DNA from 3 places in the Rhizobium sp. WW_1 genome. Region 2 is predicted to be linked to each of the others. Evidence: predicted binding sites of a transcription regulator. Region 2 holds the regulator's gene; each other region holds the start of a gene.

Region 1 (10,253 bases), on a different contig from region 2:
CAGTCCGCGCGCATTGGCCCAGCGACCGTTGCCATCCATGATGATGGCAACGTGTTCGGGTACGACAGAGAACGTAGGAGCTGACATATGGGTCCGGTTTCGTTCGGCGGAAAGATGCTCTGGCCTCGTAATCTAGGGCGCAGCCGCCGCTTTCAATATTGCGAAAATCGAAAGCGCGACACTCCCCAGCATACGATCAGACCTGCATGATTTCCTTTTCTTTGTCGGCTAGCAAGCGGTCGATTTCCGAAATCGTCTCATCCGTCATCTTCTGCACACGTTCGGAGAGAGAGCGGCTTTCATCTTGACCGATTACGCCATCTTTTTCGGCCTTTTTGAGGCCATCCATGCCGTCGCGGCGGACATGGCGAATCGCCACCTTCGCCTTTTCGGCATATTCATGGGCAACCTTCACCAGCGAGCGGCGGCGCTCTTCATTGAGCTCCGGCAACGGAATGCGCAGGTTCTGACCATCGACGATCGGATTGAGACCGAGATTGGATTCGCGAATCGAGCGCTCGACGGCGCCGACCATCGACTTGTCCCAGACGGACACGGTCAGCATGCGAGGTTCCGGCACGGTGATGTTCGCCACCTGGTTCAGCGGCATGCGCGAGCCATAGGCTTCGATCGTGACCGGATCGAGGATGTTGGCGGATGCGCGGCCGGTGCGCAGCGAGGCGATATCGCTCTTGAATGCCGCGATGGCGCCGTCCATGCGGCGCTTCAGTTCCTTGAGGTCGGTGCCTTCACTCATGTTTATACTCCCGTCAAATAAGGCGACGCCGGGCACACCCGGCGCCACAGGAACGTCAATTGTCTGATACGATGGTCTTACGGCCGCCGCCGGTCAAGATTTCCGCGAAGCCGCCCTTCTCGTGAATGGAGAAGACGACGATCGGAATGGAATTTTCGCGTGCAAGCGCCACGGCGGCAACGTCCATAACAGCAAGCCCCTTTTCGAGCACCTGACTGTGGGTCAGATGGTCAAAGCGCTCGGCATCGGGGAACTTCTTCGGGTCGGCGGAATAGATGCCGTCGACCTGGGTGCCCTTGAAGATCGCCTCGGCGCCCATTTCGGCGGCGCGCAGCGCTGCGGCGGAATCGGTCGTGAAGAACGGGTTGCCGGTGCCGCCGGCAAAGATCACCACGCGGCCGAGCGAAAGATGATAGAGCGTGGCGCGCTGCGAGAAGCTTTCGCAGATTTCCGGCATGGAGATGGCCGAGAGCACGACGGTATCGATATCGAGCTTGCGCAGCGAGGTCGCGAGCGCCAGCGCATTGATGACGGTGCCGAGCATGCCCATATGGTCGCCGGTCACGCGGTCGCCGCCCTTGGAGGCCACGGCAACGCCGCGGAAAATATTGCCGCCGCCGACGACAACGCCGACCTCGACCCCCATCGCGCGCGCCTGCGCGATATCGCCGGCAATCCGGTCAGCGACGGTGACGTCGATACCGAAGCCCTGACTGCCCATTAGAGCTTCACCGGAGGCCTTCAGCAACACGCGCTTGTAGATCGGCTGGGACATCGTAGCTCCTTGAAGTGATCACCGGGGGAATGAATGTGAAAGCCGGATACACGAAGGGCACCGCGTTGTCACGCGATGCCCATACGTTTTCCCTGATATGGTTTCACCAAACCGGGATATGTCTTCTTTTCGCCAATCAGCCCTTGGCGACAGCGGCAACTTCGGCAGCGAAGTCGGTTTCTTCCTTCTCGACGCCTTCGCCGAGCAGCAGACGGGCCATGCCGACAACTTCGATCGAGGCGCCGGCGGTCTTTTCAGCTTCCTTGATGGCGGCACCGACCGTCAGGTCCGGGTTGATGACGAAAGCCTGCGAGAGAAGAGCGACTTCCTCGAAGAACTTGCGCATACGGCCTTCGACCATCTTCTCGATGATGGCTTCCGGCTTGCCGGATTCGCGGGACTGCTCGATGAAGACGTTGCGCTCGCGCTCGGCGACGGCGGCATCGACTTCTTCGGCGCGGATAGCGAGCGGGTTGGTAGCAGCAATGTGCATGGCAACCTGGCGGCCGATCGAGGTCAGAACGGCCTTGTCGCCGACAGACTTCAGGGCGACCAGAACGCCGAGCTTGCCGATGCCGTCGCCGGCAGCGTTGTGGATGTAGGTCGCAACGACGCCGTGCTCGACTTCCAGCTTGGCGGCACGACGGAGCGTCATGTTTTCGCCGATGGTTGCGATCGCGTCCTTGATGGTATCAACAACGGGCTTGCCGGATGCCGGATAGGTCGCAGCCGAAATGGCTTCGACGGTGCCGTCGGTGGACAGCGCAACTTCGGCGACGCCGCGAGCGAGGTCCTGGAAGGCATCGTTACGGGCAACGAAGTCGGTTTCAGAGTTGAGCTCGACGACAACAGCCTTGTGACCGGCGCCAGCAATGGCGATCAGGCCTTCGGCGGCGGTGCGGCCGGACTTCTTGTCGGCCTTGGAGATGCCCTTGGCGCGCAGCCAGTCGATCGCTGCTTCGATATCGCCGTTGGTTTCGGTCAGCGCCTTCTTGCAGTCCATCATGCCTGCGCCAGACTTTTCGCGCAGTTCCTTCACCAGTGCAGCCGTAATCTCGGTCATAAGCTTCCTCTTGTCGGTTCATACGGTGCGGCTGCGGTTTGAGCTTGAGCGGCACCGATTTGAGGGACGAAATGTACCCGTAAGTATGACAGCGTTATGAAGCAGCGTCATACTCTGGAATTCTGTTTGGAGCATGCCTGGATTTACCGCCCAGGCAAAACGTTATCCAAAACGCGATAAGGCCGCTCGAACTTGTTGAAGTCGCAAACGGCCTTATCCCGGATGTCATTGCGATTGGGCGGACAGTTTATTGCCCGCCGCAACGCGCGATCAGGCTTCGGTGCCGTCCGCCAGGGTCGGCTCGACCGGAGCTTCCTCGGAAGCGCCGAGGTCACGGCCCGATGCGCTCTGCTGGCGAGCGATACCGTCGATGGCAGCGCGCGAGATCAGGTCGCAGTAAAGAGCGATGGCGCGCGAGGCGTCGTCGTTGCCCGGGATCGGATAATCGATCAGGTCCGGATCGCAGTTCGAGTCGATGATGGCGACAACCGGGATGCCGAGGCGCTTGGCTTCGTCGATCGCGATCTTTTCCTTGTTGGTGTCGATGATGAACATCAGGTCCGGCGTGCCGCCCATGTCCTTGATACCGCCGAGGGCCTTGTCGAGCTTTTCGCGTTCGCGCTCGAGGTTCAGACGCTCCTTCTTGGTGAAGCCCTGGGCTTCGCCGGAGAGGATTTCGTCGAGCTTGCGCAGACGCTGGATCGAGTTGGAGATCGTCTTCCAGTTGGTCATCATGCCGCCGAGCCAGCGGGCGTTGACGTAGTACTGAGCCGAGCGCTTTGCGCTGTCGGCGATCAGTTCGGACGCCTGACGCTTGGTGCCGACGAACAGAACGCGGCCGCCACGGGCAACGGTGTCGCTGACAACCTGCAGAGCGCGGCTCAGCATCGGAACCGTCTGAGCGAGGTCGATGATGTGGATGTTGTTACGATCGCCGAAAATGTACGGCTTCATCTTCGGGTTCCAGCGGTGCGTCTGGTGGCCGAAGTGAACACCTGCTTCGAGAAGCTGGCGCATAGAAAAATCGGGCAATGCCATGCCTTTGTATCCTTTTCCGGTTGAACCTCCGCAAGGCGAACAGCATCCTCTTCGAGAATGCCACCGGGCGGAAAAATCCGGATTTCTCCCGGACAATCCCATGCCTTACGTGTGGAATGCGGGTGCCCATACATTCGATTCGCTTGGAATGCAAGGCTTTTGAAGCAAAAAGCTACCTCGCCCTGCCCTCAGCTTGCGAGTTTGTCGAGCAGAGCCAGCATGACATTGGCATCCGGCATCGGCAATACGGCATCGATCTCGGCCGGCAACAGGCCGGCAATCGCGCTGTCGGCGTTGCCTGTCGCGGTGCCGAGCGGCCCGCGGAAGCCGTGCTTGGTCCAGGCGAGCTCCTGCAATCGTGGACTGATGAGAGCCTCGATCATGCGATCGACCTGTTCGTCGATGGCGATGAGGGGATGAGCCGAATAGACGGTCGGATGCGGATAGAGCACGACGGGCTTGGCGCTATTGCTCGCCTGAACCCTCTTCCAACGCTGCGGATCGGCGATGATCCACTCCACCAGCTGATTCTCATAACCGACGATCATCGGTTCGCCACCAATGCCGCCTGCGAGATACTGTTCGAACAGCTTGCCCGAGGACGACGACTTGAAGCCCATGTTGCGGAAGATGGCTTGCGCCTTGTCGCCGAACTGCGCGAGACCGTCAGCGCTCGCCACATTGCCGCTCAGGAGGCTTAGCACCAGACCGGAGAACATGAAGCCGGAGTTCGAGCGATTAGGATCGGTCGACACGATTCTGGCTTGGCCATAGAGCGAGTTAACGCCGAGCTTCGACCAGTTCGTGCCGGCGAGCACGGCATCCAGCAATGCCTTCAGATCAAGCTGGTGCTGCCCTTCCGGCGTCGTCGTCACGAGTCCTGCCTTGGTCAACCCATCGACCACGGGCTGCCAGGAGTAGACGACGACGGGCGTATTGAGAATGACACGATCGTTGCGAATCTTGATGCCGCCCTGCCGCGCGATATCGACCATGATCGACGAGGAAGGCCAGAGAAATGCGGGATTCTGCGACAAAAGCGCCTGCTCGCGCACCATTTCGACCGAGCCGGCGACGCGGCTGTTGATTTCGAGCCCATGGCTATGCAGTGCCGAGATCACGTCGCTGTCGGCGAGAAATGCCTCCTTCTCACCGCCGATGAAGCCGAACAGCTTCGTGCGATTGCCGAGCAGCCCCTGCAGCTCCGGCCGGTCCTTGACGGCGAAATAGCCGCCGGTTCCTGCGACACCGGCGGCAAGAAGCCCTACTCCAAAAGCGCGGCGGGAAATGGCCATCAGCGTCCTATATCCTCTTTGAGCGAGGCCTGTATGAGGCGCAGCTCCGTATCAAGCGTATCGAGCCTGTCTTCGACCAGACTGTCGGAATAGTGAACGAAAGCGTCTTCCAGCTTGGTCAGAACGAGGCCGACCTCCTGCAGGCGCGCGGCATCCGGCTGGCGCTTCGCCTCGATCACCGCGAAACCTTCCGCGACTTCAGCCGCCCTCGGCAAATAATAGCTGAGGAACCGCCTGACGGTGCCTGCGCTTTCCGGATTGGCCTCCACCTTGGCAAAGACGTCCGCGGCAATTTCCGCTAGATGCCGCACCCGTTTTGCCACATCCTTGCTGCCGATCTGTCTTGCCGATGCCTCGAGCCTCTCGGCGGCCGGTGCCGCCGTGCTCAACAGATCGCGGGCAAACTCCATACGTCCCCTGCCGATCGCCTTGGCATCCAGCCCCTCGAACATGCGCTTGGGCGCAAGGACGAAGATCAGGCCGACGAAGACCAGAAGACCGATGATCGCGGCGATCCATATCGGCATCCCCGCAAGGAAGCTGAGCACAGGAACGACGATCGCAGCGGCAAGCCCCGCCACGATCCAGTTCCAGTCATTGCCGAACCAATTGCGCATTATCGTCCTAGTTATAGCCGCGCACCGCCCGGAATGCGCTGACCAGATCGCCACGGCCGTCGAAGACGCGCGCCGAGGTTTCCTGTGCGAGCGCATCGAGCTGCCGCTTGTCCGCATCGCCGAAGGTGATGCCGAATACGGGCACATGCGGGCTCACGGAGGCCCATCGGCTCATAAAATCGCCATTGGCATCATCGGATTTTCCATCGGTCATGATGACGATCGCCGGGAGATAGGATGACAGATCACCCGTCTTTTTCATCCAGTCCAGCGCCCTGCTCGCGCAGGCATACATATCCGTACCGCCGCCGGCACGCTGGCGGGAGACCCGGTCGACCAGCAATTTCTGCTGAGCCGGGTTTCCGGTGCCCTCGTAGGTGGTGCGCACGTTGGCGTCGAAGGGAATGACCATGATGCGGTCGGCCGGCGTCCATTGCGCTAGCACCTTGCCGGTTTCATCCGGATTGAACAGGAACCGCATGGCCGCCTGCAGCTGTTCTTCGCCCTTGCCCCCCATCGAGCCCGAAAAATCGAGGCAGAGAGCCGTCAACGACGGCTTGCGCAGCGCCACCTGATAGAGATCCAGCGCCTGGCGGATCATGGCGGGCTCCGGCATGCGGATCGCCGTCACGATCCGGGTCGGATCGAAATTCCATGCTGGGTCCGGTTTGGCGGCGATATCGGAAAGGGGAATACGGCGGCCCGTATCGGCGATGCGCTTCTGCACCGCAGCGGAGCGCAAATAGTCGACGAGCTGATTGAAGAAGGTCTCGACCTCCTGCCCTCGCCCATGATCGACGAAGCCGATCGGCGAATCGGCAACGACGACGCCATCGGCCGGGTAAATCGCGTAGAGCGGCTCCTTGCTCATGCCGGTGAGCTTGTCGTTGGTCTCCTTCAGGATCGCCTCGTAATTCCACATGGCGTCGTAGAGCACGCCCTTGCCGGCAGAATCCGTATAGAGATCCGCAAGCCAGCCCGACGAGCCGGAGGAACGTTCGACACCGCCAAGCAGCGCGCGCACCGCGCCCTGCACGTCGGGCTTGTCGAGATCGCCCGGCTCGATGACCGGCTTGTTGCCGAGCGCGCTCGACAGCATCGCGAGATAGGCGCTGGCGCCGGAATTGGATTGCGTCGCCGATGTCATGAGAAATTTCAGCGAGCCGTTCTTCACCGCCGCCAGTATGTCCTTCATATAGACCGGCTTGCCGACCCAGCCGAGCGCTTCGGCCTTGGATTTGCGCACGCCGAGAATGACGGGCATCTGCGCAACGGACGTCAGCGACTTCACCCGGCGCTTGGTATCGAACATGTCGACCCACACGCCCGACGCCGGCCAGACTGCGTCCTGCTCAACGCCTTTCTCACTCTGGAGAGCAAGGCCGATATCCAGGGTGCCCTCGTAGGTGAAGCTGCAGCTCGCCTTCTTTTCCTTGCAGAACTCCTCGACGATCGGCTGAAGAACCGTGTTTTCCGAGCCGGAGATAATCGAGAATTTCGGGCCTTGCCCGCCGACGTTGCAGCCGCTCAGCGCAAGAGCCGCCGCGAGCGTCAGGCCGGTAACGAATGTGCGGATTGTCATGCGAATTACCGCGCCTCGATCATTGCTTTCTTGAGCTCGATAGTCATTTTCTGCATCCGCTGCTCCGCCTCGGCCCGCTTGGCGCGGCCATCCTCCTGCACCTTCAGGACGCCACCGATCGTGTCGATCAGGTCGCGATTGGCGGCGGCGAGCGTGTCGATATCCACGATACCGCGCTGCGATTGCTGTTCTATGGCAATCGCCTGATCCTTCATCATCTTCGAAGCCTGGCGGATCATGTCGTTGGTGGCGTCGGTGACCGTCTTTTGCAGCTCGAGCGCCGATTTCTGCTGGGTGAGACCGAGCAGGATAACCATCTTCTGCTTCCATGCCGGCACGGTCAGCGCCGATGTCGCCTGCAGGTTCTCGATCAGGGTTTCATCACCCGCCTGGACGATGCGGATCTGCGGCAATTGCTGGATGCCAAGCTGGCGAGCCTGCTGCAGGTAGAAGACCCGCTTTTCCAGCCGATCGAGCGCCTGCAGACTATCCTGATAGACCTGCGCCTCCAGCATGCCGCCGCCGGGATTGGCCGAGGCAGCATCGGCAGCGCTCTTCAACCGGGGAAGTTCGATCGTGCGAAAGCGCTCGGCGAACGTCTTGCCGGCCTGCACATAGGCATCGAGCTGCACGATGGACTGCTTGGTTTCCTCATGCAGGTCGTCCAGAAGCGCGATATCACGACGCAGGACATCCTTATGGCGATCAAGCTCGAGACCGATGCGATCGATCTGGCCGGCCACGTCCTCGAACTGTTCCTTGAAACGCTCCAGCTTCGCCCTGAACGAGGAGAACATCCGCGACAGGAAACCCTCGTCCTTAAGCGAGGCCGGATCGAGCTTCTTCGACTTGACGATGATATCGGTCAAAAGCTTGCCGACTTCGCCGAGATCGCGATTGCGCACCTCGCGCAGGATGCGGTCGGAATAGTCGGAAACGGCCTGCTGGGCACGGTCGCCATAGACGGAAATGCCGGCGCGGTCGGTCAGGTCGATGCTGTCGCCGATGCGAGCGATCTCCGCCGGATCGGCGACGGCGACAGGCAGGCTATTGCTGGAACTGGCGGAGATATCGGTATTGCTCATAAGTCGTGCTTTCCTGTGCATGAACACGGAGCCGACCGCAAAAATTACCAACCGCCCCCAAGACGATCATTCCCCCGCGCGCCCCACTACAATTCCTGATCGGCGCGGGCAAAGACAGACTCACCCACACGTGCCGATCCTTTCACACCATAGTGAAACTTGGATCACAGTTTTATGACGATGATTTTACGTCCTGGGCGCAGCCCGTCCTGGGGCTATTGGCACGCCTTGGTATTGAGGACTTCAAGCTTGGTGAGCTTGCCGGTCAGCACAAAGTCACCATAGTCCATGGTGAGATCGCGCGTTATGCCGTTCTCGTAGAGCTTGAAGGACATGCGGTAGACTGGCGTGGCATCGCCCGTGGACTTTTCGTTGAAATAGGCGACGGTCACGGGCCAGAAAGGCGTCGTCGCAAAGGCGCCGGCTTTATCGGCATCGGGATCGTCCTTGCCCGGTGTCTGCTCCTTGCCGACAACGGTGGTCGCGATCAGCGGCTTGTCGCCATCATCGGAACCGTCGAAGACCTGCGCCTCGAAGAAATTCTTGCCGAGCTTCGCATTGTGGATGATGTCGAGCATATGCTCGGTCGGGAAGCGGCTTTCGATGATCTGGACCTGCTTGTTGTGCGGCTGCGTGAGGTCGACCTTGATGCCTTTCTGGTCGTCGCTTGCCGCACCGCGCACGTCCTTGTCGAGCTGGTTGTCCGTATAGGACTTGGTCTCGAAGCGGAACAGGCGCTTGCCGAGGTCTTCGAAGGTCGTCGTCTGCTGGTCGCTGACGCGGGTGGAATCGCCGGTATCGATCTTCGTCACGAAGCGGAAGTTGGTGGTGAAACCCGTGCAGTCGGAACCGTCGAACTCATAGACCATGCGGCCGACCATGCCGGAAATGCCGGAGCGGTCCGAGGCATCCTTGAGCTCGAGATCATACACGGCGCGATGCGCGATCAGCCCGCTCGGACCGGCCGGATAGGCCGCCGAAGTCCCCAGTGACAGAATGCCCAGCCCCGAAACAACGGTGGCTGCAAGACTCGAGCGGAACATTCATTATCTCCTGTTGGACTCGCACGCGATGTTATAAGAACGCTTTCGGCTGAAACGAGGCTGCCGATCCTAAGTGACGGAATTTAGTCTTGATGCCGGATTTTTGAAGTTTTTACAACAAAACGGGAGATGAAAATGTCCGACGCTATTGAGGGCCGCCTGAAGGAACTCGGCATCGTTCTGCCACAGGCTGCGGCACCGGCCGCCAACTATGTTCCCTACGTCATCAGCGGCAATCTTCTCTATCTCTCGGGCCAATTGCCGATGGAAAACGGCAAGATCGCCGTGACGGGTCATCTCGGCAAGAATGTCGACGTTGCCGGCGGCCAGCGCGCTGCCGAACTCTGCGCCATCAACATTCTCGCCCAGGCGAAGGCTGCCCTCGGCGGCGATCTCGGCCGCATCAAGCGCCTGATCAAGCTGAACGGTTTTGTCGCCTCGACCCCTGATTTCGTCGAACAACACCTTGTGATCAACGGCGCTTCCAATCTTCTCGCAAACGTACTCGGCGAAGCCGGCAAGCACGCCCGCGCCGCCGTCGGTATGGCAGCCCTGCCGCTGAACGCCGCCGTCGAAATCGATGCCATTCTGGAAATTGCCTGATGAGCAAGCTTGCCTGGTTGACCGAGCGTCCCGTCGCTCACCGCGGCTATCATGACATGAACAGGCAAGTCTGGGAGAACACGCTCTCAGCCTTCAGCCGCGCCGTCGAGGCAGGCTTCGCCATCGAGTGCGACCTGCACTACGCTTCGGACGGCGTTCCGGTCGTCTTCCATGACGACGACCTGCAGCGCGTCTGCAACCTGCCTGGCGAAGTGCGCGAGCGTACCTCGGCCGAACTCGGCCTGCTGTCGATCGGCGGCACCAAGGACAAGATCCCGACGCTGAAGCAGCTTCTGCAGCTTTGCGACGGCAAGGTGCCGCTGGTGCTGGAGCTGAAGGGACGCGAAGGCGATGACGAGGGCTTTGCGGAATCCGTGTTGGAAGTGCTCGAAGGC
Region 2 (10,253 bases):
TCCTCATCATCCTCGTTTCGACCGTGGTCCGCACCGGCTATACCGCCTTCGTCCAGACCTCGATCACCTTGCCGATCGAATTTACCGAGAAGGTGATCGATCCAACGGGCAAGCGCGCCAGCGACCCGAAGGTGCTGATTGCTGCCAATTATCCGGTTCTCGTTCGCGACGCGCTGGTGAAGGTGCTTGGCATCGATCCGGCCAATCGCGCCCTCGTTCGCGAGGCGACCGCGATGGTGTCGGAAGGCGCCAGGGTCGCGCTGCGCGACCGTGTCGTCGCCAACCCCGCGATCATAGGGACGACCGAAAACGTCACCTTCCTTGCCAGTGCCAATATCGATTCCGCCAACAAGGGCCAGATCGATCTCACGGTCGATGAAAAGGACCGCAAGGTATCCGACCGACAGGTCGCCTGGATGAAGCAGCTCGGCGATAGCGGTGCGCTGTACAAGGCCTTCAACAGCGGCCTCTTCGTATCGGGCAATTCCAGCCGGCCGGAAGCAGCCGGCCTAGGCGTCGCGCTGATTGGTTCGCTCTATCTGATGCTGACCGTGCTGGTGCTTGCCTTGCCCGTCGGTGTCGCCGCCTCGATCTATCTGGAGGAGTTCGCGCCGAAGAACCGGCTGACGGACCTGATCGAGGTCAACATCAACAATCTCGCAGCCGTACCCTCGATCGTCTACGGCCTGCTGGGCCTCTCGGTCTTCATCAACGTGATGGGCCTGCCGCGTTCGGCCTCGCTGGTCGGCGGTCTCGTGCTGAGCCTGATGACGCTGCCGATGATCATCATCGCCACGCGTTCGGCGCTGCGCGCCGTGCCGCCGTCGATCCGCAGCGCGGCGCTCGGTCTCGGCGCTTCGCGGATGCAGATGGTCTTCCATCATGTGCTGCCGCTTGCCATGCCCGGCATTCTGACGGGCACGATCCTCGGGCTGGCGCATGCCCTCGGCGAAACCGCGCCGCTGCTCCTGATCGGCATGGTCGCGTTCGTCGCCAACTATCCGGCATCGCCCCTCGATCCTTCGACGGCGCTGCCGGTGCAGATCTATATGTGGGCAAGCGAAGCCGAGCGTGCCTTCGTCGAGAGAACGTCCGGTGCCATCATCGTCCTGCTCTTTTTCCTTGTCGCGATGAATATCGGCGCGATCTTGCTGCGCCGCCGTTTCGAGCGGCGCTGGTAGGGGAGGGCCGGAAAATGAACATGATGACGGAAGCCGCAAGCGAAAGAGCATTGACCAGGAAGATGATGACGATCCCCTACAAGATGATCGGCCAGGACGTTTCGGTTTTCTATGGCGACAAGCGTGCGCTCTTCGATGTCAATCTGAAGATCCGTGCCAATACGGTGACGGCACTGATCGGCCCCTCCGGCTGCGGCAAGTCCACTTTCCTGCGCTGCCTCAACCGCATGAACGATACGATCGAGACCTGCCGCGTCACCGGCAAGATCACGCTCGACGACCAGGATGTCTACGACAACAGCATCGACGTGGTGGAATTGCGCGCGCGCGTCGGCATGGTCTTTCAGAAGCCGAATCCGTTTCCGAAGTCGATCTACGAGAATGTCGCCTATGGCCCGCGCATCCACGGCCTGCATCGTTCGAAAGCCGATCTCGAGCATATCGTCGAAACCAGCCTGCAGAAAGCCGGTCTATGGGGCGAGGTGAAGGATCGGCTCCACGACGCCGGCACGAGCCTGTCGGGCGGCCAGCAGCAGCGCCTGTGCATCGCCCGCGCCGTTGCCGTCAGCCCGGAAGTCATCCTGATGGACGAGCCGTGCTCGGCGCTCGATCCAATCGCAACCGCCAAGGTCGAGGATCTCATCCACGAGCTTCGGGAAAACTTCACCATCGTCATCGTGACGCATTCCATGCAGCAGGCAGCCCGCGTTTCGCAACGTACCGCAATGTTCCACCTCGGCCATCTGGTCGAGGAGAACGACACCGATAAGATGTTCACCAATCCCGACGATTTCCGCACGCAGGATTACATCATGGGCCGTTTTGGTTGATGATGTCAGGCGCGCGGCACATTTCACACAGTTCACCTTGAGGATAGAAAAATGGTCTCCACTCACATTCTCTCTGCCTACGACGAAGACCTGAAGTTCCTGACGCGCCGCATTGCGGAAATGGGCGGCTTGGCCGAGCAGATGGTCAGCGACAGCGTACGCGCACTGGTCAACAGTGACACCGCTCTTGCACAGAAGGTCATCTCCGACGACGTCATCCTCGATCATGCCGAACGCGAAGTCGGCGACAAGGCGATCGTCACCATCGCCCGCCGTCAGCCGATGGCCGCCGACCTTCGCGAAATCATGGGCTCGATCCGCATCGCCTCCGATCTGGAGCGTGTCGGTGATCTCGGCAAGAACACAGCCAAGCGCGTCATCGCGGTGCAGGGCACGGGCGTTCCGCGCCGTCTCGCCCGCGGCATCGAGCACCTCTCCGAACTGGCTCTGAGCCAGCTCAAGGAAGTTCTGGACGTCTACGCCACCCGCTCGCCGGACAAGGCTGTGTCGATCCGCGAACGCGACGAGGAAATCGACGCGATGTACACCTCGCTCTTCCGCGAGATGCTGACCTACATGATGGAAGATCCGCGCAACATCACCACCTGCACGCATCTTCTCTTCTGCGCCAAGAACATCGAGCGCATCGGCGACCATGCCACCAACATCGCCGAGACGATCTATTACATGGCGACGGGTGCTCAGCCCGAAGGCGAGCGCCCGAAGGACGATACCGCCAATACCGTCGGCGCGGTGACGGAATAATCTGGAAGCGAAGAAGGGAGACCATAGGCGCATGGTTCCAAGAGTTGCTGTTGTAGAAGACGAGGAAGCGCTCAGCGTTCTGCTGCGCTACAACCTCGAGGCCGAGGGCTTCGAGGTTGACACCATCCTCAGAGGCGATGAAGCCGAGTTGCGTCTCCAGGAGCGCATCCCGGATCTTCTGATCCTCGACTGGATGCTCCCCGGTGTATCCGGCATCGAGCTCTGCCGCCGGCTGCGTATGCGGCCGGAGACGGAGCGCCTGCCGATCATCATGCTGACGGCCCGCGGCGAGGAAAGCGAGCGCGTGCGCGGGCTTTCGACCGGCGCGGACGATTACGTCGTCAAGCCGTTCTCGACGCCGGAGCTGATGGCCCGCGTCAAGGCGATGCTGCGGCGCGCCCGTCCGGAGGTTCTCTCCACGGTGCTGCGTTGCGGCGATATCGAGCTGGACCGCGAGACGCATCGCGTCCATCGCAAGAGCCGCGAAGTGCGGCTGGGGCCGACGGAATTCCGCCTTTTGGAATTCCTGATGTCCTCGCCGGGCCGCGTCTTCTCGCGCTCGCAGCTGCTCGACGGCGTATGGGGACACGACATCTATGTCGACGAACGCACCGTCGACGTCCATGTCGGCCGCCTGCGCAAGGCGCTGAATTTCTCCAATATGCAGGATGTCATCCGCACCGTTCGCGGCGCGGGCTATTCCATGGAAGCCTGAGCGGTTAGCCGCTCAGGCATCGACATAGCGGCGGAAAAAGAAAACGGGCCTCGAGGGGCCCGTTTCTCTTTGTCTTGCGTTGGATTTCAGCCGTTGTTGTTGCGCCGGCGGTCATGCACCGGCTGGTAGGCCAGGCGCTGGTGATAGGTGCAATAGGGCGACGAATCCGGGCTGTCGTTGCCGCAGAAGTGGAAATCATCCTTCAGCGGGTCGCCGACCGGCCACTTGCAGGTGCGCTCCGTCAGTTCCGTCAGGCCGAGGCGACGGGAGATCGGAACGACGACATTTGCAGCCGGGCGATACTGAATTTCGTTGACGGAATCGACCTCGATCTCTTCCTTCAGCATGGTTGCGCCCTGCTGGCGGGTGACGACCGTACGGGTTGCAACGCGCGAGCCGAAACTGGCGGGGCGAGGTGCGGCAGCGCTGCGCTTCGGCGTGCGCGCTGCGGTTGTCGTGCCGCCCGCCTTCGCTCGGCCGGGAAGGTTCAGGCGATGCACCTTGCCGATGACGGCATTACGGCTCACGCCACCGAGCTGCGCAGCGATCTGGCTGGCGCTCAATCCTTCGGACCATAGCTTCTTCAGCTTCTCGACGCGTTCGTCTGTCCAATTCATGCCCTGTCTCCGCTGTCGCGTTTCCGATGGCAGAATCCCTCACCATTGCCTCGGATGGGAACGAGGCACGAAACGCTCTAAAATTGTGGTGACTAGTTCCGCCGCATGCAGTCTAGCAATTGCTTTTTAACCTAGTGTGAGGCTGACTCCGTGACAAGAGTCGGCGGAATCTTGAGGAATCGATTTCGAGGTTTTCCCCAACTTGCTGTCCGGGCGTGGCATTTCTGCAATAGCCGCCGTCGAACCCATCTCTTTTGCCCGCAAGCGCTTTCTCGCACCTGCCAAAGCGCCAGTTTTGTTGACATCGCGGTGCAAAACATCAATAGTGCCCGGGCCGCCGCAAGGCGGCATTTTTGATTTTTTCGGACCCGTTTCATCAAGCCGAAGCGATCGGTCCTTAAAGTTGTGATCGAGGAGATATGGCCATGGCCGAGACCACGCCGCTTTATGACACCTACATGCGCGCTCCACTGCGGTTCGAGCGAGGCGAGGGCGTCTGGCTGGTCACGGAAAGCGGTGAGCGCTACCTCGATTTCGCCGCCGGCGTTGCTGTCAACTCGCTCGGCCATGCGCATCCCCATCTCGTCGCCGAATTGAAGGCGCAGGCCGACAAGGTCTGGCATCTGTCCAACCTCTATGAGGTGCCTGGCCAGGAGAAGCTGTCGAAGCGGCTGACGGAAGCGACGTTCGCCGACAAGGTCTTCTTCACCAACTCGGGTGCGGAAGCGCTGGAATGCGCCATCAAGACGGCGCGGCGCTATCAGTTTGCCAAGGGGCATCCTGAAAAGTTCCATATCATCACCTTCGAAGGCGCCTTCCACGGCCGCACCATCGCGACCATCGCCGCCGGCGGTCAGGAGAAATATATCGAGGGCTTCGGCCCGAAGGCGCCGGGCTTCGATCAGGTTCAGTTCGGCGATCTCGATGCGGTGCGTGCTGCCATCACCGACGCGACGGCCGCGATCCTGATCGAGCCGGTGCAGGGCGAGGGCGGCATCCGTCCGGCGACCAACGAATTCCTGCGCGGGCTGCGTGAGATCTGCGACGAGCACGGCATGCTGCTGATCCTCGATGAAGTCCAATGCGGCGTCGGCCGCACGGGCAAGCTCTTTGCCCATGAATGGGCTGGCATCAAGCCCGATATCATGGCGGTCGCCAAGGGTATCGGTGGCGGTTTCCCGCTCGGTGCCTGCCTTGCGACGGCGGAAGCCGCTTCGGGCATGAAGGCGGGCACGCATGGATCGACCTATGGCGGCAATCCGCTGGCTATGGCAGTCGGCAACGCCGTCCTCGACATCGTGCTGGCAGAGGGTTTCCTGCAGCATGTGCGCGATATCGCGCTGGTGTTCCGCCAGGGGCTCGCCTCGCTCAAGGATCGCTTCCCCGATATCATCGAGGACGTACGCGGCGAAGGCCTGATGCTCGGCATCAAGGCGGCCATTCCGCAGGCGGATCTGCTGCAGGCGATCCGCGCCGAGCATCTGCTTGGCGTGCCGGCCGGCGACAACGTCATCCGCCTGCTGCCGCCGCTGGTCGTGACGGCTGAGGAGGCACGCGAAGGTCTCGCTCGTCTCGAGCGTGCGGCCGAACGTGCGCGTATTGCCCGCACCAAAAAATCGGCTTGAACTCAACGCCCGCAATCGGGGCGTTCCTGCCCCACGCGGGCGTTATTGTTTTTTCTGGAGTACAGGTAAGGACATGGCTTCTCCGAAACACTTTCTCGACCTCTCTGCCGTTCCGGCCGCCGATCTGCGCAACATCATCGATGACGCGATCGTGCGAAAGAACGCGCTGAAGGCCGGCACGGCCGACAAGCCGCTGGCCGGCAAGATGCTGGCGATGATCTTCGAGAAGCCATCCACTCGAACCCGCGTCTCCTTCGATGTCGGCATGCGTCAGCTTGGCGGCGAGACGCTGTTCCTCTCCGGCACCGAAATGCAGCTTGGCCGCGCCGAGACGATCGGCGACACGGCGAAGGTGCTGTCGCGCTATGTCGATGCCATCATGATCCGCACGACAGACCATTCGCGCCTGCTGGAGCTGGCGGAACATGCGACCGTTCCAGTCATCAATGCGTTGACCGATGATACCCATCCCTGCCAGATCATGGCCGACATCATGACCTTCGAAGAGCATCGCGGCCCGATCAAGGGCAAGACCGTTGCCTGGACGGGCGATGGCAACAACGTGCTGCATTCGCTGATCGAAGGTGCGGCGCGCTTCGGCTATCGCATGAATATGGCCGTACCCCTTGGTTCCGAGCCCAAGGATCACTATCTGAACTGGGCCCGCAACGAGGGCGCCGAAATCATGCTCTCGCATGATGCAGACCGTGCGGTCGCCGGCGTCGATTGCGTGGTAACCGATACCTGGGTTTCCATGAATCAGGAGCACCGGGCACGCGGTCACAACGTCTTCCAGCCCTATCAGGTCAACAAGGCTTTGATGGCACAGGCCGGCAAAGACGCGTTGTTCATGCATTGCCTGCCCGCCCATCGCGGAGAGGAAGTGACGGACGAGGTGATCGACGGTCCGCAATCCGTTGTCTTCGATGAGGCGGAAAACCGCCTTCATGCGCAAAAGTCGATTCTTGCTTGGTGCCTGGGCGCGATCTGAGGATATGAAGCCGCGTCTTGAGGGCGCGGGCGCAGTAGGAGTAAAGCAATGGCCGAAAATGCAGCCTCGCTGGGTCAGTTCGATTTCGCTGGTGACGATCACGTCGTTCCCTTCCAGGTGGAAGGTCTGGACGTGCGCGGCCGCGCCGTGCAGCTCGGTCCGCTGCTGGATGCGATCCTCGCCCGGCACGACTATCCGACGCCGGTCGCGCGCCTTCTGGCCGAGGCCATCGTCCTCACTGTCCTGCTCGGCACCTCGCTGAAGTTCGAGGGCAAGTTCACCGTGCAGACCAAGGGCGACGGTCCGGTCGATCTTCTGGTCGCCGATTTCTCGACGCCGGAAAATGTCCGCGCCTATGCCCGCTTCGATGAAGAGGCATTGGCAAAGGCGGTCGCCGAAGGCCGGACCGAGCCCGAGCAACTGCTTGGTAAGGGCGTGCTTGCCTTCACCATCGATCAGGGCCGTTTCACGCAGCCCTACCAGGGCATCGTCGCGCTCGACGGCGCTTCTCTCGAGGAGATTGCCGGCACCTATTTCCGTCAATCGGAACAGATCCCGACGCGTGTGCGTCTGGGGGCTGCAGAGCTCTTCGACCGCGATGAGAACGGCAAGCCGCGTCACCGCTGGCGCGCCGGCGGCCTGATTGCGCAGTTCCTGCCCGAAGCGCCGGAACGCATGCGCCATCCGGATATTCACGGCGGCGACGGCGATACCGGCGCGCGCGACCATGTCGAGGACGATGCCTGGGCGGAAGCGCGCAGCCTGGTGGAAACCATCGATGCCGATGAGCTGACGGACCCGCAGGTCGGCACCGAGCGTCTTCTCTATCGCCTCTTCCATGAACGCGGCGTGCGCGTCTATGAGCCGAAGGCCGTCTACGATCGCTGTTCCTGCTCGCGTGACAAGCTGAAGGGCGTGTTGAAGGGCTTTACGGCCGAGGAAATCGAGGCCAGTCAGGAGAATGGCGAGATCGCCGTGACCTGCGAGTTCTGCTCGACGACCTATCGCTTCGAAGTGGCTGAAATAGAAGCGGCCTGATCCCGCCGGTTGCGCTGGCTCAGTTCAGCGTACGCAAAAGGTTCGGTGTATCCAGAGAGAAGGCGGGGATCTTGACATGGAAGAGTTCCCCGTCATCCGTTTCCATCTGGTAATGGCCGAACATCATGCCTGACGGCGTGTCCAGCGGACAGCCGGAAGAATACTCGTAGGTATCGCCGGGTTTCAGGTGCGGCTGCTCGCCGACGACGCCGGGACCCGTGACTTCATCCACCATGCCGTTCATATCGGTGATGTGCCAGTAGCGCGTCACCAGCTTCACGGCGTCCTTCGAGTGGTTGGAAATGACGATGCGGTATCCCCAGACATAGCGATCGTCGTCCGGATCGGATTGCTCCTCCAGATAAAACGGCTCTACAACCACTTCGATGTCGCGTGTTAGGGCGCGATACATGCCTAATACCTTGCCACTGTCCTGAAACGTCGAGCGCTCCTTCAAGCCCATTGCCGTTTCAGCATTTTCAAGTCTGCGGCATATTATCCGCTTTCCACCACTCCCGCAAAGTGCAGGATCTCTAGCGGTATCCTATAACCGATCGGTTCCGTCAAGGAACGGTGTGATGAAATCTCGCTCGCATGGAGGGAGTTTTCCGAGATACAGCTATTACGGCCGGTGAAAAAGGTTAGTAATTGGTTCTCAAAGTATCTTGTTTTGCTCGTCATTTAGTCTTGTCTACCATAATGCCCGCCGAGGGATATTGCCGCGCGCAGATACGCTTGTGAGCATTACAGGTGCACTTCAGGAATTGATCGTCATAGCTGAATGCCGGCCATTAAACCTCCGGATCATATAACCGCCGTTCCCCTCTTATGTTCCCCGGCGGGGAGTTGCGTGAGATTCCCCCTCGGACGAATTTCGGTTATGGTCTGATTCTGGCATGGCCCGTGCCTCCCCCCTCCACTCGGGAAAGTATATTTCATGCGGGGCCGTCAATATCCAAACCGACTGTTTGAGCGCCTGGCATAAGGAGGGGTTGCGGTCATTGCTCGCAATAGGAGGTTTAGATGAGGCTTTCCGCCCCTGTTTATCACTTGAAGCGCAAGGCGAGGCTCCTGTCTCGTCAGCAGAGTATCCCCTTGCACGCCGCACTCGATCGCATCGCGGCCGGCGAGGGTTTTGAAGGTTGGAGCTTGCTTGCAAGCAAAACGAGCGCAGCCGTGCCCGTCGGCGAGCTGTATTCGCGTCTGAGCCCGGGCGATCTGGTGCTGGTCGGCGCGCGGCCCGGCCATGGCAAGACCTTGATGAGCCTGAGGCTTGCCGTCGAAGCCATGAAATCAGGCAATCGCAGCGTCTTCTTTTCTCTGGAAGACACGGAAAAGGTCGTTCTGGACCGTTTCCCGGTGATCGGCGCCGCCTATGCGGACTTTGCCGATCTGTTCGAATTCGACAATTCCGATGCCATTAGTGGCGACTACATCGTCGAGAGGCTGGCCCAGGCGTCGCGTGGCACGCTGGCGGTGGTCGATTTTCTGCAGCTGCTGGATCAGAAGCGGGAGAAGCCGGAACTCATGATCCAGGTTCAGACGCTAAAGGCGTTTGCGCGCGACAGAGGCGTGATCGTCGTCTTCATCTCGCAGATCGATCGCTCATATGATCCGGAGCGGAAACCCGTGCCTGATCTCTCGGATGTGCGTCTGCCGAACCCGCTGGATCTAAAGCTGTTCGACAAGATGGTCTTCCTGAACAACGGCCGGGTTGAGTTCAAGGCGGCTAGCTGACGGGTTGCCACATACTGTCATTGCCCGACAAGGGCAGGTCGAGCCGCCCGGAAAACGATCCGGGCGGCTCGATTGATATCAGGCGGAAACCTGCTCAAGCGCGCGGGCGAAATCCTCGACCAGATCTTCGCTGTCCTCGATGCCGGCCGAGAAGCGCACGGTGCCCGGCGAAATGCCGAGCTCGGCGCGGGCCTCGTCGGTGAGGTTCTTGTGCGTCGTGGTGGCCGGATGCGTGATCAGGCTCTTCGAGTCGCCGAGATTGTTGGAGATCTTCACGATGTCCAATGCGTTCTGCAGCTTGAAGGCCGCTTCCTTGCCGCCCTTCAGCTCGAAGGCAACAAGGGTCGAGCCGCCGCTCATCTGTTTGGCGATGATGTCGGCCTGCGGATGGTCCTTGCGGCCGGGATAGATCACGCGAGCGACCTTGCCAGTCTGCTCGGCGAGGAAATCGGCCACCTTCGCGGCGTTCGTCGTCTGCTGCGCGACGCGCAGCGGCAGGGTTTCGATACCCTTGAGCAGCGTCCAGGCTGTGAACGGCGACATGGCCGGGCCGGTATGGCGGAAATAGTCCTGCAGGTGCTCGTCGATCCACTGCTTGTCGGAGAGGATGACGCCGCCGAGCGAACGACCCTGGCCGTCAATATGCTTGGTGGCGGAATAGACGACGATATGGGCGCCGAGTTCCAGCGGCTTCTGGAAGAGCGGTGTCGCGAAAACGTTATCGACCACGACCTTGGCGCCGATCTGGTTGGCG
Region 3 (10,253 bases), on a different contig from region 2:
AAGGAAGCCATTGTCTAAGAGCACCATCGCGCCACCCCACGTTGCGGGTGAAGTTACAGGGTGTCCCCAAAAAAACTCTTCCATGAATGCTTCAACATGACGGCAATGTCGAAACATGCGCTGTGCCTGAACCCTATCGCCTAAACGTCGTTGCGATGTTTCTTGCCTTGAGCGCCGTGAGCTTTTCTTCCACCTACGTCACGTCACGTCACGTCACCCGGGCGCGGCGCCGTGTGCTTCTGTAAGCGGGGCAGGCCGTCGTCCATGTGAAGGAATGGCAATTGCTCGCTCACATATCCATGCACCGTTGGTGCATAGAATTCCGGATGGTCCATCGCACCCAGCATCAGAAATATCTGATGGTCGATGCGTGCATCCCGATAGGCGATTGGCGCCCCACAGTTCGGACAAAAGCTTCGTTTGACAGGATATTGTCCATAGGTCGCTTCCTCACGGCCTCGAAAAGTCAGGTCTTTCGTCAGGAAGCCCACGAAAGCCGCAACGGGTGCGCCGCTTGCCCTGCGGCAATCGCTGCAATGACAGTAGCTCGTGTAGAACGGCTCCGCCGAAGCCTCGAACTTAATCGCGCCGCAACGGCAGCCTCCTGTGTGAAGTCGCGTCATTGATTGGCTCCCCGCTGAAATCCGCAATCTGTTTGAGACGTTGACGCGGCGAATGTATCGGCACAAAGCCATGTCCGCAAATGACGCTTGGTCGCGGCTTGAACATCATCGACACGAAGGACGCCGCCGGTGCTTTGCCGAGCGGCCAGGTATCAGGCAAAAGAAAAAGGGCCCCGAAGGGCCCCCGTGACTGGTCGAAGCGAAGTTTAGCGCTGGAGATTGACCAGAACGTCCAGAAGGTCGGAACCGGTCTGGAATACCTTCGAGTTGGCCGTATAGCTCTTCTGTGCCTGGATCATGTCGGTGAGCTGGCCTGCCAGGTCGACGTTCGATGCTTCCAGCGAGTTCGACTGGATATAGCCGAGGCCGTTGCTGTTGGCGAAGCTCGTAACGGTCACGCCGGAATCGGCATTGGCTTGATAGACATTGCCGCTCATGAGCGTCAGCTTGTCCGGGCTTGCAACGGTCGCCAGCGGAATCTGGTAGATCGCCTTCGGGTCGCCCTTCGCGTAGTTGGCATAGACGACGCCGTTCTTGTCGATGGTGACACCGGTAACGGGGCTTGCCGCCTGTCCATTGGTCGAACCGGTGGACGCGAAAGCCGAGGCTTTCTGGGTCATGCTGGTGAGATCCATGGCGATCGAGCCGGCAGTCGTCGGATCGGTGATGGTGAACTTGCCGCCACTTGCCATATTGCCGTTTGTATCGAAGGTCAGCGTGCTGGTGGCAACAGGACCGGAAGAATAGGGGAAGGACGAGCCGCTACCTGAAGTATTGGCGTCGGCATTACGGAAGACGCTGACTTCCCAAGTACCTGACGTTGCCGGCGTTGGCGGATTCGTGGTGTTATCAGCGGGCTTGGCATCGGCAGTTTTGGTATAATAGACGTCATACATGACGGTGTTGCCAAGCTTGTCATAGCCGACGACCGAGCTCTTCTGCGTGTTGGCGGTTACTGTCGCGCTGTTTGCACCGTTTTTGCTCGGCAGTGTGTTCGGATCGGTAACGGTTGTCGCATTCGAGTTGAGGTTGCCGGTAAAGCTGCCCGACGTCGAGGCCGAGTTGGCAAGGCCGCTCTGATTGACATTAATCGGCACCAAGCCGTCAAAGCCGTTGACGACGACGGCCGGAGCACCCGATGCATAGGAATAACCCATCAAGGTATAGCCGGCAGAGTTCACAAGGTTGCCGTTGGCATCCGGGGTGAAGTCGCCGGCGCGGGTCAGAACCGTCGAGCCGTCTGCGCCCTGCACCACGAAGAAGCCTGCGCCGCGGATCGACAGATCGGTGCCGGAGTTGGTGGATATGGCATCGCCCTGCTGCGTCACCGAATAGCTGACATTCGTCTCGACGCTGCCGGAATTGTAGCTGCCGCCGCCCGAAGGCAGGATCAGCGACGAAAAGCTGGTGCTTGCCGCCTTGTAACCCGTTGTGTTGACGTTGGCGATGTTGTCCGACACGGTGCTAAGCTTGTTTGCTTGCGCGTTCATGCCGGAAACTGCCGTTTTCATGCTACCAAAGATGCTCATTGGTTCCTCGCACGTTGCTGATGCCGGCACGATAACCAGATTGACTTGCGTGAAACTGGTTTTTTCCCGACGGCAAAGGCGAGGAGACCTCTTCGCACCGCCTATTGTGACGGCAGATGCGGCGCCGGAAAATCCAGAACGCGGTTGGTGTAACTCTCGATCAGCGCGCTGAATGGCGTCCCGTCCGGCAGTTTCAGCACGGCATGATGTTCAAGGACAAACGAAGGAAGAGCAAGAGGCGCAGTTCCCGATGGCGGCAGATCGGCGCCGGTTTCCCATCCTTGCGGGAGAGGCGACCAGAGTAGTTTCGCCGACAGGTTGGTGCGGGAGAAGTTGAGCGCCTGGACGGCGCGGCCGAAGGCGATATCGCTCGTATCGAGCGCTTTGTTCATCTCTGGCGTCAGCTTGGCCGGTACATACCAATTATCCGCCTCGGACAGGATACGATCGCCGCAGGCCAGGCGCACGCGGCGATAGGCGATGGGTTCGTCGGCTCCGACGTCAAGCAATTTCCGGACTGCTTCATCCGCTGGCTTGTCCTGGCCACGCACGCGCTGCGCGACGATTTTCGAGCCTTCCGGTGCAAGCTTATGTGCGGCGCACCAGCGGTCGAGCGTTAGCGTGGCACTCGCATTGCTGAGGAGATCGGCGTTCAGGGTTTGCAGGATTGCGAGCGCCTCCAGACGCGAGGTCGGCGTATCGGGCCACTGGGAGGCGGCCGGCATCTCCTGCGCCGCCGCCGTCTGTGCGCCAAGCGCGATGGCGACGGAACCGCCGAGGGCGATCATGCGGACGAAAGACGAAGACTTTGGCGGCATGCGATGAAACCCTCCGCGCGGGATGTTTTGACGAGGCGAAATCTGATGGCCGAAAAATGCACCGCTGGCATAGATGGCAGGCTCGCCGCTGTTGGCAAGGCCTGAAAGTACCGTTACCGGCAGGCGCGGCAAACGGCTGCAAAGCAAGGTCACCTTTGCCCTGCGGTGTACTTACGATCCGATCGCATTCAGGCTCGTGACGGCCATCTGAATGAGCCCGGCGGTGGCGGCGAAGGCCAATGCGGAGACGAACAGCGCTCCCAGGATCAAAAGGCCATCTCTCGCCATCAAGGCAACCGAGATCGCTACGAGTGCAAAGACCGGCAGGTAGTTGCCGAGCGGGATCGGCAGGGCAATCGCGACCGCGAGCAGGAAGATCGGAAAGGACAGCAGCCATTGCATGGTGCCGCCAGTGAAGACGGACAGCCGGCCGGGGCGAACGACAGCTTCGATCCTGGCGAGGATCGGCGCGCTGTAACGCACGATGAGTTCCACGACCGACGGCGAAAGCCTGCGCCGACTGAGGAAGGCCGGTAGCCATATGGTCCGCCGGCCCAGCGCGATCTGTGCCGCCACCAGGGCAAGTGCGCTGCCGAATACGATACCGAACGGACCGGGTATCGGAATCAGCGCGGGCAAAGCGAGAAAGAGGATGGTAAAGGCCATGCTCGTGCGACCGAGGCCGCAGAGCACTTCGCCGACGGAGATTCCGTCCTGCTCATGGGCGAGCCTGGCGAGGTCGCGCAGGCGAGCGGAGGCAGTATCGTCAAGCGATGCCGTGCCTGCTGTCTGCTGCGTCATCCGACGTCACCCGACATGTTCACTGAACCGGTTTGCCTGGATGGAGCTTCAGGCCTCATCGGCCCCCTCGCTCTTTCCCTGAATGAGCTTGATGACCGTCGCGCAAGCCGGATTGCCCTTGTCGAGCAGGTCGGCGGGGCTGCTCCAGCCGGTAGAAAGACCGATGACGGTGGAGATCGCCCAGAAAGTGTCTTCCGATGCACGCTTCGCCAGCGCGGGGACCTCGGAGGAGAGGCACGCCTGCGATTGCCTGACCATTTCGACCGGCTGGCCGGCGGCGACGGCATGTCGCTCGATCTCGGCTTGAAGCGGGCCAAGGGCGAAGGTTGCAAAGAGGGCTGCGAGGAGATTGGAGATCATGTTTGTACCTTGTCGGAAATCTGTTTGAAGCGGGGAGGGAGTGCCCGCACCGTGCGGGCACTCGAGACATCAGGCGTTTTCAGCCTTGTCGCGCGTCTTCAGCAGGCTCCAGCCGACACCGCTTGCGATGATGGCGAAGGTGATGCCAAGCGACAGGGCGGCCGGAAATTTTTCCAGGCCCAGCATGTCGGCGACGAAGATCTTCGAACCGATGAAGACCAGCACGATGGCGAGCGCCGGCTTCAGATACTGGAAGCGGTGGATCATCGCGGCGAGGGCGAAGTAGAGAGCACGCAGGCCGAGGATCGCGAAGATATTCGAGGTGTAGACGATGAAGGGGTCGGTGGTGATGGCGAAGATCGCGGGAACCGAGTCCACGGCAAAGATCACATCGGCCACTTCGATCACCACGAGCGCCATGAAGAGTGGCGTGATGAACCAGACCATCTTGCCGTTCTGCGGATGCGGCTGTTTGACGAAGAAGCGCTCGCCGTGATGATGGTCGGTGACGTTGAACCGGTTGCGCATAAAGCGCACGAGCGGGTTCTTCGAGACATCGGGCTCCGTATCCTTCACGACCAGCATCTTGATGCCGGTCACGATGAGGAAGGCCGCAAAAATATAGAGAAGCCACGAGAATTCGGCTACCAGCGTCGCGCCGACGCCGATCATGATCGCGCGCAGCACGATAACGCCGAGAATACCCCAGAAGAGCACGCGGTGCTGATAAAGGCGTGGGACGGCAAAGAAGGCGAAGATGAGGGCGATGACGAAGACGTTGTCGAGAGCCAGTGTCTTTTCGACCACGAAGCCTGTCATGTAAGCAAGGCCGGACTCGGCACCGAGATACCACCATACCCAACCGCCGAAGGCGAGGCCGAGCGTGATGTAGAGGACGGAGAGCTTGATGCTCTCGCCAACGCCGATTTCCTTGTTTTCCTTATGCAGGACGCCAAGGTCAAAAGAGAGGATGGCGACGACGAGCGCAAGGAAGCTCGCCCACATCCAGAGCGGCTTTCCCAGCCACTCGACGACGAGCAAAGACGTTTCCATGACGGAAAACCTCTGTCGGCGCAGTGTCGGAAAGGTCCGACATCGCAAGAGCGCCGACGGCTCTCACCAGAGGGGCCCGGACCAGCGGGTTGGCCAATAGCTGGGAAGCTGAAGTTCGCGTTTCAAGGGGCTGCGGACGCTTTGTGAGAGAGCTGCGATTTTCCCGCTCGCCTAATCCGCGGTGCGGCCGATGTGGATGCTGTAGACGCTTGCCCATTCCTGAGCGACGAAATTGGTGAGCGCGGCGGGAATTTCGACAAGAGCGCTGTTTCGCGCTAAGATGCGGAATCCTCTTGGAAGGCAAATAGCAATGCGCTCGATGATCTTTTCATAGTCGACGATCAGCATCTCGCGGCCGACCATGAGATCGAACAATGCGGGATTGGTAATCACGTGGTCGTTTTCACAAAACCAGTAGGAGGCGATGGTCAGATCGGGGAGATAGCCGATCTGCGCCGGCAGGTTTCGTCGTTCGAAGGCAAAGCGCCCGGGAAGCCCGGCAGTCGACATGAGTTCCCGGCTCAGCAGAAGCTGACTTTCCGAGGCGTCCAGGCCTCGAAGCTCGAGATCGGGATTGTCGGCGAGATAGGCAAAAGCGAGACTGAAGGCGCCTGAGCCGCAGCCGAGATCGCACACCCTTTCATATTGGTGGATGGCCCCTCCGAGGCTGGAAAGCGCTCGCAGGCACTTCAGAGAATTCCGCATTCCGAACGCACGGGTGAAAGCATCGGCCGAGCGACCATAATCGAATATCTCGATCTGTCGCCGGCTATTGACAGCATTGAGCAAAGCAATGGAGTCGCTATTCGGGTGATAAAGATGATTACACTTTAGAAGTGTCTCGGCAAAACCTTCGAGGTGCCGCACCTGTACGTCCACGTATGTCATGCAAGCCCGTCCTCGCTGGAGATATACTCTTCCGAATTGTCGGAAGGGAGCATAGCCGCAAAGCAAGTGCTTCACCCGCCCTCTGTCCTTGATGGACCGCGCTAGTCACAGCTTTATCGTCGGCAGCCACCCGAACCGTGCCTTTGGGAGATCTGGAACCGGGCGAAGCAGTCGTTTACCGGTCGCCGTGCCAGTTGTGTGCCGTCGGTACGGGAAATCCCTCGAAGGTCTTGAGCGTGTCAAGCACGATCGACGTTTTCACATGCTGCACCGATTCGTGCGGCAGCAGCACGTCGTTGACGAATCTCGAAAGGCCCGCGAGCCCGCGGGTTGCCACCTTCAGGTGGTAATCCATCTCGCCCGTCAGCGCGTAGGCTTCCAACACCTCCGGCAGCCCGTTGATGAGCTGCGAAAAACGGCGGGCATTATCCCTGTTGTGGGTAGCGAGCGTCACGGAAATGACCACCAGCATGTCGAACCCCAACTTCTGCCGATCGAGATTGGCCTGGTAGCCGCGGATATAACCTTCGGCCTCCAGCCTGGTGCGGCGGCGGGAGCATTGCGACGGCGACAGCGCGATGCGTTCGCCGAGCTCGTTGTTCGTCAGTCTGCCGTCCTTCTGCAATTCTTCCAGCAGACGCAGGTCCAACTTATCGAGCTGTTCATCCATTGCGCAAAACTCCCAAGATCCTCACGAAGCTTGTACAAATTTGATCCCTCCTTCTGAAAATTGCAAATTTTCAGGCGGCACCGTCGCCAGGTCTTGCGCGGTGGATGCGGTGGCTTTCAGCCGGCTTGGTGCGAATGAAGGGAAGAGATATTATGCGATCGTGGATGCTTGCATCGGCCTTTTTAGATGCTGCACATACAATCAGCTTTACTTATCGATTGTGCCATCTGAATTTCCGGTTGCAGAAAGTTGACGCTTTTTTACGTGATTGTCATGTGGCTTTTATAAGTGGGGGGTGGGAAGCAACCAACGCAGGGGGTAAAAAATGCGTAAACTTCTTCTCGCCATGATGTCTGCGACCGTATTGTCCGGCGCGGCCCATGCAGCGACAGTCTACCCGTTGGACCGGGCAACGGTACTCGCCGGTTCGCCGTTCGATTTCAAGGTGGAATTCAGCAAAGTCGTCAAGCCGGAGGACGTGAAGGTCACCGTCAACGGCGAAAGCTACGACGCCGTCTTCGGCAAGGCTGCCGATTTCGTCGCGGAAGAAAAGGGCGCTGAGGACAAGGTCCTTGGCTCGGCTCTGATCCTGCGCGGCGTCAAGCTCGGCAAGCCCGGCCAGTACAAGGTCGAGGTTTCGGCAGGCGACGAGAAAAAATCCGTCAACTGGGACGTCTACGGCACATCCGCGACGCCTAAGGCCAAGAATATCATCTTCCTGCTCGGTGACGGTCTCTCCGTTGCGCATCGCACCGGCGCCCGCATCATGTCCAAGGGCATGACCGAAGGCAAGGCCAATGGCCGCCTCGCCATGGACGACATCCCGCCGGTCGCCTTCATCGGCACCTCGTCGACGTCGGCTATTGCGACGGACAGCGCCAACACCATGTCGGCCTATATGACCGGTCACAAGTCCGCCGTGAACGCGCTCGGCGTCTATGCCGACCGCACGCCGGCCAGCCTCGACGATCCGAAGGTCGAAACGATCGGCGAAGCCCTGCGTCGCACCGGCAAGAAGTCGCTCGGCATCGTGACCACGGCCGAAGTCGAAGACGCAACGCCGGCAGCGCTGGTATCCCATACGCGCAAGCGCGGCGACAAGGCCGAGATCGTCGGCATGATGTACGACGTCAAGCCGGACGTGCTGCTCGGCGGCGGCTCGGCCTACTTCCTGGCCAAGGATGTTCCCGGTTCTAAGCGCAAGGACGACAAGGACTATATCGCGCTCTTCAAGGATGCAGGCTATGCCGTTGCAACCGACAAGAACGAGCTGGCGGCGGCTGCCGGGTCGAACCAGGACAAGCTGCTTGGCCTGTTCCACACCGGCAATCTCGACGTCACGCTCGATCGCGAGTTCCTGAAAAAGGGTACCGTCGGCAAGTTCCCGAACCAGCCGGGTCTCGTCGACATGACCAAGGTCGCGCTCGACAAGCTCTCCAAGAACCCCGAGGGCTTTTTCCTGATGGTCGAAGGCGCATCTATCGACAAGATGAGCCATCCGCTGGATTGGGATCGTGCTCTGGTCGATACGATCGAATTCGACAAGGCCGTTGCCGTTGCTCGCGAGTTCCAGGCCAAGAACCCGGACACGCTGATCGTCGTCACCGGCGACCATACACATGGCGTCTCGATCATCGGCACTGTCGACGACGACAAACCGGGCACCGAAATGCGCGAGAAGGTCGGCACCTATGCGGCCGCCGGCTTCCCGAACTATGAAGACAAGGATGGCGACGGCTATCCGGATCGCGTCGACGTTTCCCGTCGTCTCTTCATTGCTGCCAATAACGGTCCCGACCATTACGAGACCTTCCGTCCGAAGCTCGACGGTCCTTTCGTTCCGGCAATCCAGAACGAGAAGAAGGAATATGTCGCCAACGAAGCCTACAAGGACGTGCCCGGTGCCGTCTTCGTGCAGGGCAACATCCCGAAGGACGAGGACAGCGGTGTCCACGCGGTCGACGATGTCGTGCTGCAGGCTGCCGGCCCCGGTGCTGAAGGCTTCCGTGGCTACATGGAACAGAGCGACGTCTATCGCGTGCTGGCCGACACCTTCGCGCTCGGCACCGAGAAGATGTAAGCCTTTAGAGACCATGCGAACACGGACAGGCGGCTTCTAGGCCGCCTGTCTTTCTCCATCTTTTATGGGGTCATGCGATGTCGAAGAATCCGATCGCCACCATCAATCGCCGGAATTTTCTGGCTGCTGTCGCGACCTTGCCGGTCATGGGCGTCGCGATGCGCGCCAGCGCCTCCGAGAAACTGGGCTTCGATCAGCTCTACAAGAGCTTCGGCCCGCTCGGTCTCGAATTTTCCGACAAGGTAAAGCAGTTGAGCGGCAAGGAAATCGTCATCAATGGCTTCATGGCACCGCCGTTGAAGGCGGAGGCCGCCTTCTTCGTGCTCACGGAAATCCCGATGTCGCTCTGCCCGTTCTGCTCTTCCGATGCCGACTGGCCTGACAATATCATGGTCGTCTATCTCGCCTCCAAGCAGACATTCGTCCAGTACAACGCGCCGATCATGGCACGCGGCGTGCTGGAATACGGCTCGTGGACGGACCCCGAAACCGGCTTCATCAGCCAATTGCGTCTGAGGGACGCCTCCTTCAGGACTGTTTGATTTCCATGCTCGCTCTCGACGTTTCCGGCTTGAAGATGCATTTTCCGGGTCTGGCCGCGCCGGTGCTTGCCATTGACCGGCTTCATCTACCGGCTGGCGGCCGGCTGGCTATCACGGGTGCGTCCGGTTCCGGCAAGAGCACCTTCGTCAATGCCATTACCGGTTTGGAAAACGTGAGGGATGGCAGCGTGTCGTGGAATGGGACGGAGATCACGCGCCTTTCCTCCGCTCGCCGGGATGCCTTTCGCGCCCGCAATATCGGCCTTGTCATGCAGGACTTTCATCTGTTTCCCGGCCTGTCTGCCTTCGAGAATGTCGTGCTTCCCGTGAAGCTGGCGCGGCGTCTCACGGTTGAGGAGCGGGAGCGTGCGCTGAAACTCTTGTCTGCCACCGGCATTGCTCGCCCGCAACAGAAGATCGAAACTCTGTCGCGCGGCGAGATGCAGCGCGTCGCCGTTGCCCGCGCGCTGCTGTCGCGTCCGGGCGTCATCGTTGCGGACGAGCCGACGGCGAGCCTCGATCGCCGTGCTGGCAGCGATGTTGCAGAGCTTCTGCTGCAATTGTCGGCGCAAGAGGGGGCGACGCTGATCGTCGTGACGCATGATGCCACGCTTGCCGAGCGTCTTGGCCGCCGCATCAATCTGGCGAGCGGGCGTATCGAAGAGGACAGCCAAGAGGTCGTTGCGCAATGATGACTTTCATTCTCGCCGATCTCCGGCGCTTCTGGAGTGGAGCGCTGGCCGTCGTGGTGCTGATTGCCCTATCGGTTGCCTTGAGCGTAACGGTCACGTTGCAGGAGCGGGCGGTTCGTCTCGGCAGCGCGCGCGCCGCCGAAAAATTCGATCTGCTTGTGGGGGCAGCCGGCAGCGAAACGCAGTTGGCGCTTTCC

What was found. The regulator PhoB, encoded in region 2, activates phosphate uptake and scavenging genes when phosphate is short. The targets are predictions, from matches to a motif close to TGTCATNNANCTGTCAT.
Positions count from the first base shown of each region.
Region 1: BJ928_RS26510 (toxic anion resistance protein) is a predicted target of PhoB. The motif match lies at 8,376-8,392, and genes of this name have one in related genera.
Region 3: BJ928_RS08160 (alkaline phosphatase) is a predicted target of PhoB. The motif match lies at 7,012-7,028, and genes of this name have one in related genera.

Region 1 covers NZ_RAIN01000010.1:198,555-208,807, forward strand. The annotation lists gene BJ928_RS26470 (isoprenyl transferase) at 1-132, opposite strand, end outside; gene frr (ribosome recycling factor) at 197-757, opposite strand; gene pyrH (UMP kinase) at 813-1,532, opposite strand; gene tsf (translation elongation factor Ts) at 1,669-2,595, opposite strand; gene rpsB (30S ribosomal protein S2) at 2,866-3,633, opposite strand; gene BJ928_RS26495 (substrate-binding domain-containing protein) at 3,822-4,928, opposite strand; gene BJ928_RS26500 (5-bromo-4-chloroindolyl phosphate hydrolysis family protein) at 4,928-5,545, opposite strand; gene BJ928_RS26505 (VWA domain-containing protein) at 5,553-7,127, opposite strand; gene BJ928_RS26510 (toxic anion resistance protein) at 7,133-8,212, opposite strand; gene BJ928_RS26515 (cell envelope integrity EipB family protein) at 8,428-9,255, opposite strand; gene BJ928_RS26520 (RidA family protein) at 9,391-9,858, shown strand; gene BJ928_RS26525 (glycerophosphodiester phosphodiesterase) at 9,858-10,253, shown strand, end outside.
Region 2 covers NZ_RAIN01000001.1:1,024,808-1,035,060, reverse strand. The annotation lists gene pstA (phosphate ABC transporter permease PstA) at 1-1,181, shown strand, start outside; gene pstB (phosphate ABC transporter ATP-binding protein PstB) at 1,196-2,011, shown strand; gene phoU (phosphate signaling complex protein PhoU) at 2,063-2,776, shown strand; gene phoB (phosphate regulon transcriptional regulator PhoB) at 2,808-3,491, shown strand; gene BJ928_RS04875 (GcrA family cell cycle regulator) at 3,578-4,108, opposite strand; gene BJ928_RS04865 (aspartate aminotransferase family protein) at 4,534-5,733, shown strand; gene argF (ornithine carbamoyltransferase) at 5,807-6,724, shown strand; gene BJ928_RS04855 (Hsp33 family molecular chaperone) at 6,773-7,762, shown strand; gene apaG (Co2+/Mg2+ efflux protein ApaG) at 7,782-8,174, opposite strand; gene BJ928_RS04845 (DNA helicase) at 8,786-9,499, shown strand; gene BJ928_RS04840 (O-succinylhomoserine sulfhydrylase) at 9,578-10,253, opposite strand, start outside.
Region 3 covers NZ_RAIN01000002.1:140,672-150,924, forward strand. The annotation lists gene BJ928_RS08115 (hypothetical protein) at 1-84, opposite strand, end outside; gene BJ928_RS08120 (GFA family protein) at 204-623, opposite strand; gene BJ928_RS08125 (flagellar hook protein FlgE) at 830-2,152, opposite strand; gene BJ928_RS08130 (hypothetical protein) at 2,254-2,970, opposite strand; gene BJ928_RS08135 (exopolysaccharide biosynthesis protein) at 3,142-3,771, opposite strand; gene BJ928_RS08140 (hypothetical protein) at 3,820-4,131, opposite strand; gene BJ928_RS08145 (TerC family protein) at 4,201-5,184, opposite strand; gene BJ928_RS08150 (class I SAM-dependent methyltransferase) at 5,356-6,072, opposite strand; gene BJ928_RS08155 (Lrp/AsnC family transcriptional regulator) at 6,248-6,742, opposite strand; gene BJ928_RS08160 (alkaline phosphatase) at 7,068-8,822, shown strand; gene BJ928_RS08165 (hypothetical protein) at 8,900-9,364, shown strand; gene BJ928_RS08170 (ATP-binding cassette domain-containing protein) at 9,370-10,056, shown strand; gene BJ928_RS08175 (ABC transporter permease) at 10,053-10,253, shown strand, end outside.